3 regions of the Serratia ficaria genome follow, and region 2 is predicted to be linked to each of the others. Evidence: predicted binding sites of a transcription regulator. Region 2 holds the regulator's gene; each other region holds the start of a gene.

Region 1 (3,274 bases), 1.2 Mb from region 2:
CGGAGAACAGCTCACCGACGATCGGAATGCCGGACAGCACCTCGCCGACCGGGGTCTGGAAATACTCGGCGAACAGCGGGGCGAACACGAACAGGCCCCACATGCCGTAAACGATGCTCGGGATCGCCGCCAGCAGCTCGATGGCGATGCCCAGCGGGCGCTTCAGCCAGTTTGGCGCCAGTTCGGTCAGGAACAGCGCGATGCCGAAGCTCACCGGCACGGCGATGATCAATGCAATCAGCGAGGTGACCACGGTGCCGTAGATAGGCACCAGCGCGCCGAACTGCTCGGCCGGCGCATCCCACTCTTTGGTCCACAGGAAGGCGAAGCCGAATTTCTGCATGCTCGGCCAGGAGGCGAAGATCAGCGAAACAATAATGCCGCCCAGCAACAATAGGGTAATCAGCGCAGCCAGTCGAACCAGCGCGCTGAAGATGACGTCACCATTTTTACTCGGTGCTTTAATGGTCGGCTTGTACTCAGCCATAGATTGCTCTCTGTTTTAACCCTGGCAGGCCCACCCAATACGGGCTGAACCCTGAAAAACTGAGTGGGGCGCGGCGTTACCCGCGCCCCTGCGTTGTTAGTACAGCGCTTTACCGGAACTGTCTTTTACGTTGGTTTTCCATGCCGCGCGCACCTGCTCAACCACTTCGTTCGGCAGAGAAGCGTAGTCCAGGTCGTTAGCCTGTTTGGCGCCGGTTTTGTACGCCCAGTCGAAGAATTTCAGCACTTCGGCGCCCTGAGCAGGGTTTTTCTGCTCTTTGTGCACCAGGATGAAGGTGGTGGAGGTGATAGGCCACGCGTCCTCACCTTTCTGGTTGGTCAGGTCCTGTGCGAAGGTCTTGCTCCAGTCCACGCCTTTGGCGGCGTTGCTGAAGCTCTCTTCGGTCGGGCTCACCGGCTTGCCGTCTGCGGAGATAAGCTTGGTGTAAGCCAGGTTGTTCTGCTTGGCGTAGGCGTACTCAACGTAGCCGATGGAGCCAGGCAGACGCTGTACGAAGGCGGCGATGCCGTCGTTGCCCTTGCCGCCCAGGCCGGTTGGCCAGTTAACGGTAGAACCGGCGCCGATTTTCTCTTTCCACTGCGCGTTGGCCTTGGCCAGGTAGCTGGTGAACACGAACGAGGTGCCTGAGCCGTCAGCACGGCGCACCACGGCGATATTTTGATCCGGTAGCTTCACGCCCGGGTTCAGCTTGGCGATTGCCGGGTCATTCCATTTCTTCACGTTGCCCAGGTAGATATCGCCCAGGGTTTGGCCGTCCAGCGTCAGTTCGCCGGATTTGATGCCCGGTATATTGACCGCCAGCACCACGCCGCCGATCACGGTCGGGAACTGGAACAGGCCGTCAGCCGCCAGCTTGTCGTCGGACAGCGGGGCGTCGGAGGCGCCAAAGTCAACGGTATTGGCCACGATCTGCTTCACGCCGCCAGAGGAACCGATCCCCTGATAGTTAACTTTGTTGCCGGTTTCTTTCTGATAAGAATCTGCCCACTTGGCGTAAACCGGAGCGGGGAATGTCGCACCTGCACCGGTCAGGCTGGCAGCAGCGAACGCGGACACGGCGGTCAGGGAGAAAGTCGCTGCCACAATACTGGCGACGGTGGTACGCATCAGTTTCATAATCCCTCCTAATGGGATATTTAAAATCGACTTCGAGTCGTTTTAATCAGAGTAAGTATTGCTGCAGGAGGGAAAATAGGACAGTTTGGTGACAGAAAAATGTACGCAATATGACAGTTATATTACACCCGATAAAAACAGGCTAACTCACCATAAAAATCAGCCAGTTAAATATAAAACACCTCAATTATCAATCAATAAAAAAACCGTTTTCACCCTATCTATCCGCTTGAATATGACAACTTTTATTCAAAATGTCGCTTCGGTGTCATGGTGGTTGCCGCCATGAAAAAAGCCGGCGCAGCGGCCGGCTTTTCGATGATGCCTGAGAAAAATTACTCTACGGTGACAGACTTCGCCAGGTTGCGCGGCTGGTCAACGTCGGTGCCTTTGATCAGCGCCACGTGGTAAGACAGCAGCTGCAACGGCACGGTGTAGAAGATTGGTGCCACGATTTCTTCGACGTGCGGCAGAGGGATGATGGTCATGCCTTCGCTGCTGACGAAGCCGGCGTCCTGATCGGCGAACACGTACAGCTGGCCGCCGCGCGCGCGCACTTCTTCAATGTTGGATTTCAGCTTTTCCAACAGCTCGTTGTTCGGCGCCACCACGATCACCGGCATATCGGCGTCGATCAGCGCCAGCGGGCCATGCTTCAGCTCGCCCGCCGCATAGGCTTCGGCGTGAATGTAGGAGATCTCTTTCAGCTTCAGCGCCCCTTCCATGGCGATCGGGTACTGATCGCCGCGGCCGAGGAACAGCGCGTGGTGCTTGTCGGAGAAACCTTCCGCCAGCGCCTCGATGTTTTTGTCCATCGACAGCATCTGCTCGATGCGCGCCGGCAACGCCTGCAGCGCATGCACGATGTCATGCTCGACGCTTTCCGCCATGCCCTTCAGGCGGCCGAGGCGCGCCACCAGCATCAGCAATACCGCCAGCTGGGTGGTGAAGGCCTTGGTGGAGGCCACGCCGATTTCGGTGCCGGCCCGGGTCATCAGCGCCAGATCGGATTCGCGCACCAGCGAAGAACCGGCCACGTTGCACACCGCCAGCGACCCCAGATAGCCCAGCTCTTTGGACAGGCGCAGCGCCGCCAGGGTATCGGCGGTTTCACCGGATTGGGACAGGGTGATGATCAGGCTGCCCGGGCGCACCGCCGATTTGCGGTAGCGGAATTCGGAGGCGATTTCGACGTCGCACGGTACGCCGGCCAGCGCTTCGAACCAGTAACGCGCCACCATGCCGGAGTGGTAGGAAGTGCCGCAGGCGATAATCTGCACGTGCTGTACCTTCGCCAGCAGTTCGTCGGCGCGCGGGCCCAGCTCGCTCAGGTTGATTTGCCCCTGGCTGAAACGCCCTTCCAGGGTGTTTTTCAGCGCCAGCGGCTGTTCGTAGATCTCTTTTTGCATGTAGTGGCGGTAAGCGCCCTTGTCGCCGGCGTCGTACTGCACCTGAGATTCGATTTCAGGGCGCTCGATGGCGTTGCCCTGCTTGTCGAAAATGCTGACGGTGCGGCGGGTCACTTCCACCACGTCGCCTTCTTCCAGGAAGATAAAGCGACGGGTTACCGGCAGCAGCGCCAGCTGATCGGAAGCGATGAAGTTTTCGCCGACGCCGCGGCCAATCACCAGCGGGCTGCCGGAACGCGCA
Region 2 (3,274 bases):
AGGCTGCGCCAATGCGCCGCGACCGGCCAGCAGCGCCAGGCAAAGCAACAGCCATCGGGAAATTCGGGTCATACCGGTGTCTCGCGCGTTAATTTTTCACCGCATTCTCTGATAAAGCGGCGGGAACAATCAACCGGTTAGGCAAGGTAAAGATGAATCGCGTGCCGCTCCCCGGCTCGCTGAGGATTTCCAGCCGCGCATCGTGGTGGCTGAGCGCGTGCTTGACGATCGCCAGCCCCAGCCCGCTGCCGCCGGTCTGGCGCGAGCGCGCCTTGTCGACGCGGTAAAAGCGCTCGGTCAGGCGCGGTATATGTTCGGCGGCGATGCCCGGCCCGTTGTCGCTGACCTGGAACTGCGCGCCCTGCGGCGTCTGCTGCCAGCTCACTTCGATATTGGTGCCCTTCGGCGTGTGATTGACCGCGTTATACACCAGGTTCGACACCGCGCTGCGCAGCTGATCGTCGTTGCCGAACACCTTAAGCTGCTCGTTCACCCGGAAGGTGATTTCGTGGTTGCCGCCGCTCAGCGACTGCGCTTCGCGCTGCAGCACCCGCAGCATCAGCGGAATGTCCACCCGTTCATTCATTTCCACGTTGGGCGCCGCCTCGATGCGCGACAGCGTCAGCAGCTGCTTGACCAGCCCGTCCATGCGCCGGGTCTGCTCCTGCATGGTGCCCAGCGCCCTGCCGCGCAGCGAGCCGTCCAGCTCTTCGTCGCTCATCATCTCCAGGTAGCCCTGCAGCACCGTCAGCGGCGTGCGCAGCTCGTGGCTGACGTTGGCGAAGAAGTTGCGCCGCGCGCCTTCCAACTGGCGCATTTGGGTGACGTCGCGCGCCACCATCAGCAGCTGCCCCTCGGAATAGGGCATCACGCGGAATTCGACGTAGTGTTCGTTATTCAGCTGCAGCGTCAGCGGGCGCGAGAACTCCTGCTGTTGCAGGTAGTGGGTGAATTCGGGGTAACGCAGCAGGTTGAGGATATGCTGGCCGTTGTCTTCCGGCCAGCGGAAGCCCAGCAGGTGTTGCGCCAGCCCGTTGCACCAAAAGATGTTGCCTTCGACGGTGGTCATCACCACCGCATCGGGCAGCGATTCGGCTCCGCTGCGGAAACGCTTGATCAACAAGGCCAGCTCGCGGCGGCGGCGGCGATTGCGCTGCTGCATCTGGTACAGCCCGTAGAACAGCGGCTCCCAGCTCCAGCGCCCCGGGGGCGGCGTCATGCTGCGATCGACCCACAGCCAGTGAGAGAGTTTGAGTTGGTTATAAAAATTCCAGGCCAGCGCCGCCAGCGCGGACGCCAGCAGGAACCAGGGCAGATAACCGAAAATCAGGCCCAGCAGCAAGGCGGGCAGACAGAAAAGGGCCAGCTCCAGGGCCAGCCTCTTCCACGACAGACGTTCTAACACGGCATATTCTCCAGCGCGGCGCGATCAGTAGCGCGTTGAGAACCGGTAGCCGGTGCCCCGAACGGTTTGAACCATTTTATCATGACCACTGGTCTCTAACGCCTTGCGGAGCCGACGGATATGCACGTCAACGGTACGGTCTTCCACATAAACGTTAGTGCCCCAGACGTGATTAAGCAACTGTTCGCGGCTATAAACACGCTCCGGATGGGTCATAAAGAAGTGCAGCAGTTTGAACTCGGTCGGCCCCATATCCAGCGCCTGATCGTTGGCCATCACGCGGTGTGAGGAAGGGTCCAGGCTCAGCCCTTGCATTTCAATCACTTCTTCCACCGCCATCGGGGAGATGCGGCGCATTACCGCCTTGATGCGCGCCACCAGCTCCTTGGGCGAGAAAGGTTTGGTGATGTAATCGTCCGCCCCCACTTCCAGGCCGCGCACCCGATCTTCTTCTTCGCCGCGCGCGGTCAGCATCATCACCGGAATGTCGCGGGTCAGCGCTTCGCGCTTCATATGTTTGATAAACTGAATGCCGGAACCTCCGGGCAACATCCAGTCGAGCAACACCAAATCAGGGAACGGCTCAGACAGGCGCGTCACGGCGCTGTCATAATCCTCGGCTTCCAACGGTTGGTAACCATTCTGTTCCAACACAAAGCACACCATCTCACGGATCGGCGCTTCGTCTTCCACCACCAGTATGCGTCTTGCCATCGTCAATCCTGCCAATGTGTTAGCGATCACAGTTGATTGCGGGCGCCATTATGCGTCAGTTTTGTGACACTTTTATGAAAAAAAGGGATGGTTATAGGCAGTAAGCATAGCGATTATTTTTTACATAAAAGAAAAATCATTCGGTTGTCATAATGATTGCGTCACGACAGCCGCTGCCGCGCCCTTTATAATCCTCGCCATTACCTTATCGCCCCGGGAGTGTCATGCGCCTGATCCACACCTCTGACTGGCATCTTGGCCAGTACTTTTTCACCAAGAGCCGCGCCGCCGAGCATCAGGCTTTCTTGCGCTGGCTGATCGAACGGATCGAACAACAGCAGGTGGATGCGCTGATCGTCGCCGGCGACCTGTTCGATACCGGCTCCCCGCCCAGCTACGCCCGCGAGCTGTATAACCGCTTTGTGGTGGAGCTGCGGCGCACCGGCTGCCAGCTGGTGGTGCTGGGCGGCAACCACGACTCGGTGGCGACGCTGAACGAATCGCGCGAGCTGCTTTCCTGCCTGAACGCGACGGTGATCGCCAACGCGCAGAGCGACATCGAACGGCAAATTCTGGTGCTGAACCAACGCGACGGCCAGCCGGGCGCGGTGTTGTGCGCCATCCCGTTCCTGCGGCCGCGCGACCTGCTCACCAGCCGCGCCGGCGAATCCGGCGCGCAGAAGCAGCTGGCGCTGCAGGAAGCGATCGCCGAACATTATCAGGCGCTGTATCGGGCGGCCTGCGACCGCCGCGACCAACTGGGATTGCCGCTGCCGATCGTCGCCACCGGCCACCTGACCACCGTCGGCGTCACCGCCTCCGACTCGGTGCGCGATATCTACATCGGCACGCTGGACGCCTTCCCGGCGCAGGCGTTTCCCCCCGCCGACTACATTGCGCTGGGCCATATTCATCGCGCGCAAAACGTCGCCAAGTCGGAGCATATTCGCTACAGCGGCTCGCCTATCCCGCTCAGCTTCGATGAACTGGGCAAGGCCAAAAGCGTGTTCATGGTCGACTTCGCCGCCGGCGCCCTGCAGCAGGTGACGCCGCTGGAGATCCCCAGCTTCCAGCCTATGCGGCTGATCAAGGGCGATTTGCCGCAGATAGAGCAACAACTGCGGCAGTTCGCCGATTATCAAGGCGAATTGCCGG
Region 3 (3,274 bases), 490 kb from region 2:
ACCTTCCGCGGCGCTCTGCCGCAGGCGGAAGTCGCTTTTCACCGCGCGTTCGACGCCATCGAATAAGGAAGCGCTGCGCGGCTGTCAATCGCCGGCGTGATAATTCCGGCTGTCCAGCGGCGCCTCCTGCCGCCGTTCCAGGCCATAATCTCGCCTCACCTCGGCCACCCGCAGCCGGTACTGCGCCAGCACTTCGCGGCGGCCTTGCGCCTGCGCGGCGCGGTGCCGCTCCAGGTTGCGCCATTGCTGCACCGCCGCTTCATCGCGCCAGAACGACAACGACAGCAGGCGCTGCGGATCGGCCAAGCTTTGGAAACGTTCAATCGATATAAACCCGTCGATCTCCGCCAACAGCGGTTTAAGCTCCGCCGCCAGCTGCAGGTAAGTGTCGCGCTGGCCGTCGGCGGCCTGCAGTTCAAAAATAACGGCAATCATGATGACCTCCGGTCAGGAAATATCGGCCATGCTAGCGCTGGACGCACCGCCATACTTCGCCTAACTTCGAAGTATGGATAACATGGATATTGAACATCGTTTGGCGGCGCTGAGCGCCGCTATCGCCGACCGCACCCGGGCGCGCATGCTGTGCCTGCTGATGGACGGCCGCGCCTATACCGCCACCGAGCTCAGCGCGGCGGCCGACGTCGCCGCCTCTACCGCCAGCGGCCATCTGGCGCGCCTGCTGGAACAGCGGCTGATCGCCTGCGTCAGGCAGGGGCGCTATCGCTATTTCCGCCTGGCCGGGCAACCGGTAGCCACCGCGCTCGAGGGGCTGATGGCGTTGGCCGGCGTCGAACGCCCGGTGGTAAAAAGCAGCACGCCGAGCTCGCTGCAGTTTGCCCGCACCTGTTATGACCATATGGCCGGCGAAGTGGCGGTGAAACTGCATGACCGTCTGCATGCCCGGGGCTGGCTGACGGGCGATGAAGACTATCGGCTCAGCGCCGCCGGCGCCGCCGCGTTGGCGCAGCTGGGCGTCGATTGTTCGCCGGCCCCTTCTCGCCGGCGTTTCGCCTGTGGCTGCCTGGACTGGAGCGAGCGCAAGGCCCACCTCGGCGGCGCATTGGGGGCGGCGTTGCTGGCGGCCTTTATCAAACGGGGCTGGCTCCTGCGCCGGTTGGACAGCCGCGAGCTCAGCCTCACCGCCGGCGGTAAAAAAGCGCTGGCAGCACATTTTGACCTCACGCTGTAACACCGCAATACGCTAGTTTTGCTGCAATACTCAAGGGGTACGCTTTGGCGAACCCGCAAACCCGAGGAGTTTCCATGCTCGATCAATCTCAATTCCCGATCACCAGGCTCTGGCCGGCCCAGCACCCGGAGCGGCTGCAGCTGTACTCACTGCCGACGCCGAACGGCGTCAAAGTGTCCATCATGCTGGAAGAGATCGGCCTGCCCTATGAACCGCACCTGATCGATATCGGCAAAAACGAAACCTGGACGCCGGAGTTCCTGTCGCTGAACCCGAACGGCAAGATCCCGGCGATCCTCGATCCCGATGGCCCGGGCGGCAAGCCGCTGGCGCTGTTCGAATCCGGCGCCATCCTGCTGTATCTGGCGGAGAAGAGCGGCAAATTCCTGCCGCAGGATCCCGCCCGGCGCTATGAAACCATTCAATGGGTGTTCTTCCAGATGGCGGCGGTCGGCCCGATGTTTGGCCAGCTCGGCTTCTTCCACAAATTCGCCGGGCGCGAATATGAGGACAAACGGCCGCTGGAGCGCTACAAGAATGAATCCAAACGCCTGCTGGGCGTGCTGGAAAGCCGCCTCGAAGGGCGCGACTGGATTATGGGTGAGGAATACGGCATCGCCGATATCTCGCTGCTGGGCTGGGTACGCAACCTGATCGGTTTCTACGAGGCGCGCGAACTGGTGGAATTCGACGGCTTCCCGCGCGTTGGCCGATGGCTGGAACGCGGCCTGGCGCGGCCGGCCGTGCAGCGCGGCCTGAACATTCCGGCGCGAGACGTCTGACGATAAGCGGGGCAGCCGCCGGGCCGCCCCCCTTTCGCCGTCATAAAACTGTCATCACCCTGCACTACTCTCCTGGCGTAACAATTTGATGTTATTTGTATTACGACAAGGAGTTTCCCTCATGCAACCTGCTGTTTCCCTGCTCGCCGGCGCCGTGTTATCCGCCCTGCTGTGCTCTTCCGCCATCGCCGATGACGCCCCTGCCCCTGGCGCCGGGCTTAGCGACCGCGCGGCGCGCGGCAATATCGCCGAACCGGGCGGCGCCCGTCGCCTGAGCGGCGACCAAACCGCCGCGCTGAGGGCCTCGCTGTCGGATAAAACGGTGAAGAACGTCATTTTACTGATCGGCGACGGCATGGGCGATTCCGAAATCACTTCGGCGCGCAACTACGCCGAAGGCGCCGGCGGCTATTTCAAAGGTATCGACGCGCTGCCGTTGACCGGCCAATACACCCACTATTCGCTGGACAAGAAAAGCCACAAGCCGAATTACGTTACCGACTCCGCCGCCTCCGCCACCGCCTGGTCCACCGGGGTAAAAACCTATAACGGCGCGCTCGGGGTGGATGTAAACGGCAAAGATCGGCCGACGTTGCTGGAGATCGCCAAAGCGGCCGGCAAGGCTACCGGCAACGTCTCCACCGCCGAACTGCAGGATGCTACGCCGGCGGCGCAGGTGTCGCACGTCACCTCGCGCAAATGCTATGGTCCGGAAGAAACCAGCGAGAAGTGCGCCGCCAATGCGCTGGAAAACGGCGGCCGCGGCTCGATTACCGAACAGCTGCTGAAAACCCGTGCCGACGTCAGCCTGGGCGGCGGCGCAAAATCCTTCAATCAGCAAGCGAAAAGCGGCGAATGGCAGGGAAAATCACTGAAGGAGCAGGCCGTCGCTCAGGGTTACCAGTGGGTCGGCGATGCCGACGGCCTGCGGGCGGTGACGCTGGCCAACCAGCAAAAACCGCTGCTGGGGCTGTTTGCCGATGGCAACATGCCGGTGCGCTGGCAGGGGCCGAAAGCCTCTTACCACGGCAATATCGACAAGCCGGCGGTCGCCTGCGAGAACAACCCGGCGCGCACCGCCGCCGTGCCAACGCTGGCGGCGATGACCGAAAAAGCCATCGACCTGCTGAAAACCAACCCGAACGGTTTCTTCCTGCAGGTGGAAGGCGCCTCGATCGACAAGCAGGACCATGAGGCCAATCCGTGCGGCCAGTTCGGCGAAACCGTCGATCTGGACGAAGCGGTGCAAAAAGCGCTGGCCTTCGCCCGCGCCGACGGCAACACCCTGGTGATCGTTACC

The links. The regulator PhoB, encoded in region 2, activates phosphate uptake and scavenging genes when phosphate is short. The targets are predictions, from matches to a motif close to CTGTCATAAAACTGNCNNAT.
Region 1: a site for PhoB is predicted at 1,700-1,719, ahead of pstS (phosphate ABC transporter substrate-binding protein PstS). Genes of this name have one in related genera too.
Region 3: a site for PhoB is predicted at 2,012-2,031, ahead of phoA (alkaline phosphatase). Genes of this name have one in related genera too.

What each region holds. Positions count from the first base shown of each region.
Region 1 is NZ_LT906479.1:5,186,373-5,189,646, reverse strand. Features, by position in the region: gene pstC (phosphate ABC transporter permease PstC) at 1-487, opposite strand, end outside; gene pstS (phosphate ABC transporter substrate-binding protein PstS) at 584-1,624, opposite strand; gene glmS (glutamine--fructose-6-phosphate transaminase (isomerizing)) at 1,960-3,274, opposite strand, start outside.
Region 2 is NZ_LT906479.1:1,146,385-1,149,658, reverse strand. Features, by position in the region: gene CKW09_RS05385 (PstS family phosphate ABC transporter substrate-binding protein) at 1-72, opposite strand, end outside; gene phoR (phosphate regulon sensor histidine kinase PhoR) at 89-1,405, opposite strand; gene phoB (phosphate response regulator transcription factor PhoB) at 1,430-2,119, opposite strand; gene sbcD (exonuclease subunit SbcD) at 2,344-3,274, shown strand, end outside.
Region 3 is NZ_LT906479.1:1,641,383-1,644,656, reverse strand. Features, by position in the region: gene CKW09_RS07875 (acetyltransferase) at 1-66, shown strand, start outside; gene CKW09_RS07870 (antibiotic biosynthesis monooxygenase family protein) at 85-435, opposite strand; gene CKW09_RS07865 (ArsR/SmtB family transcription factor) at 509-1,192, shown strand; gene CKW09_RS07860 (glutathione S-transferase N-terminal domain-containing protein) at 1,267-1,974, shown strand; gene phoA (alkaline phosphatase) at 2,096-3,274, shown strand, end outside.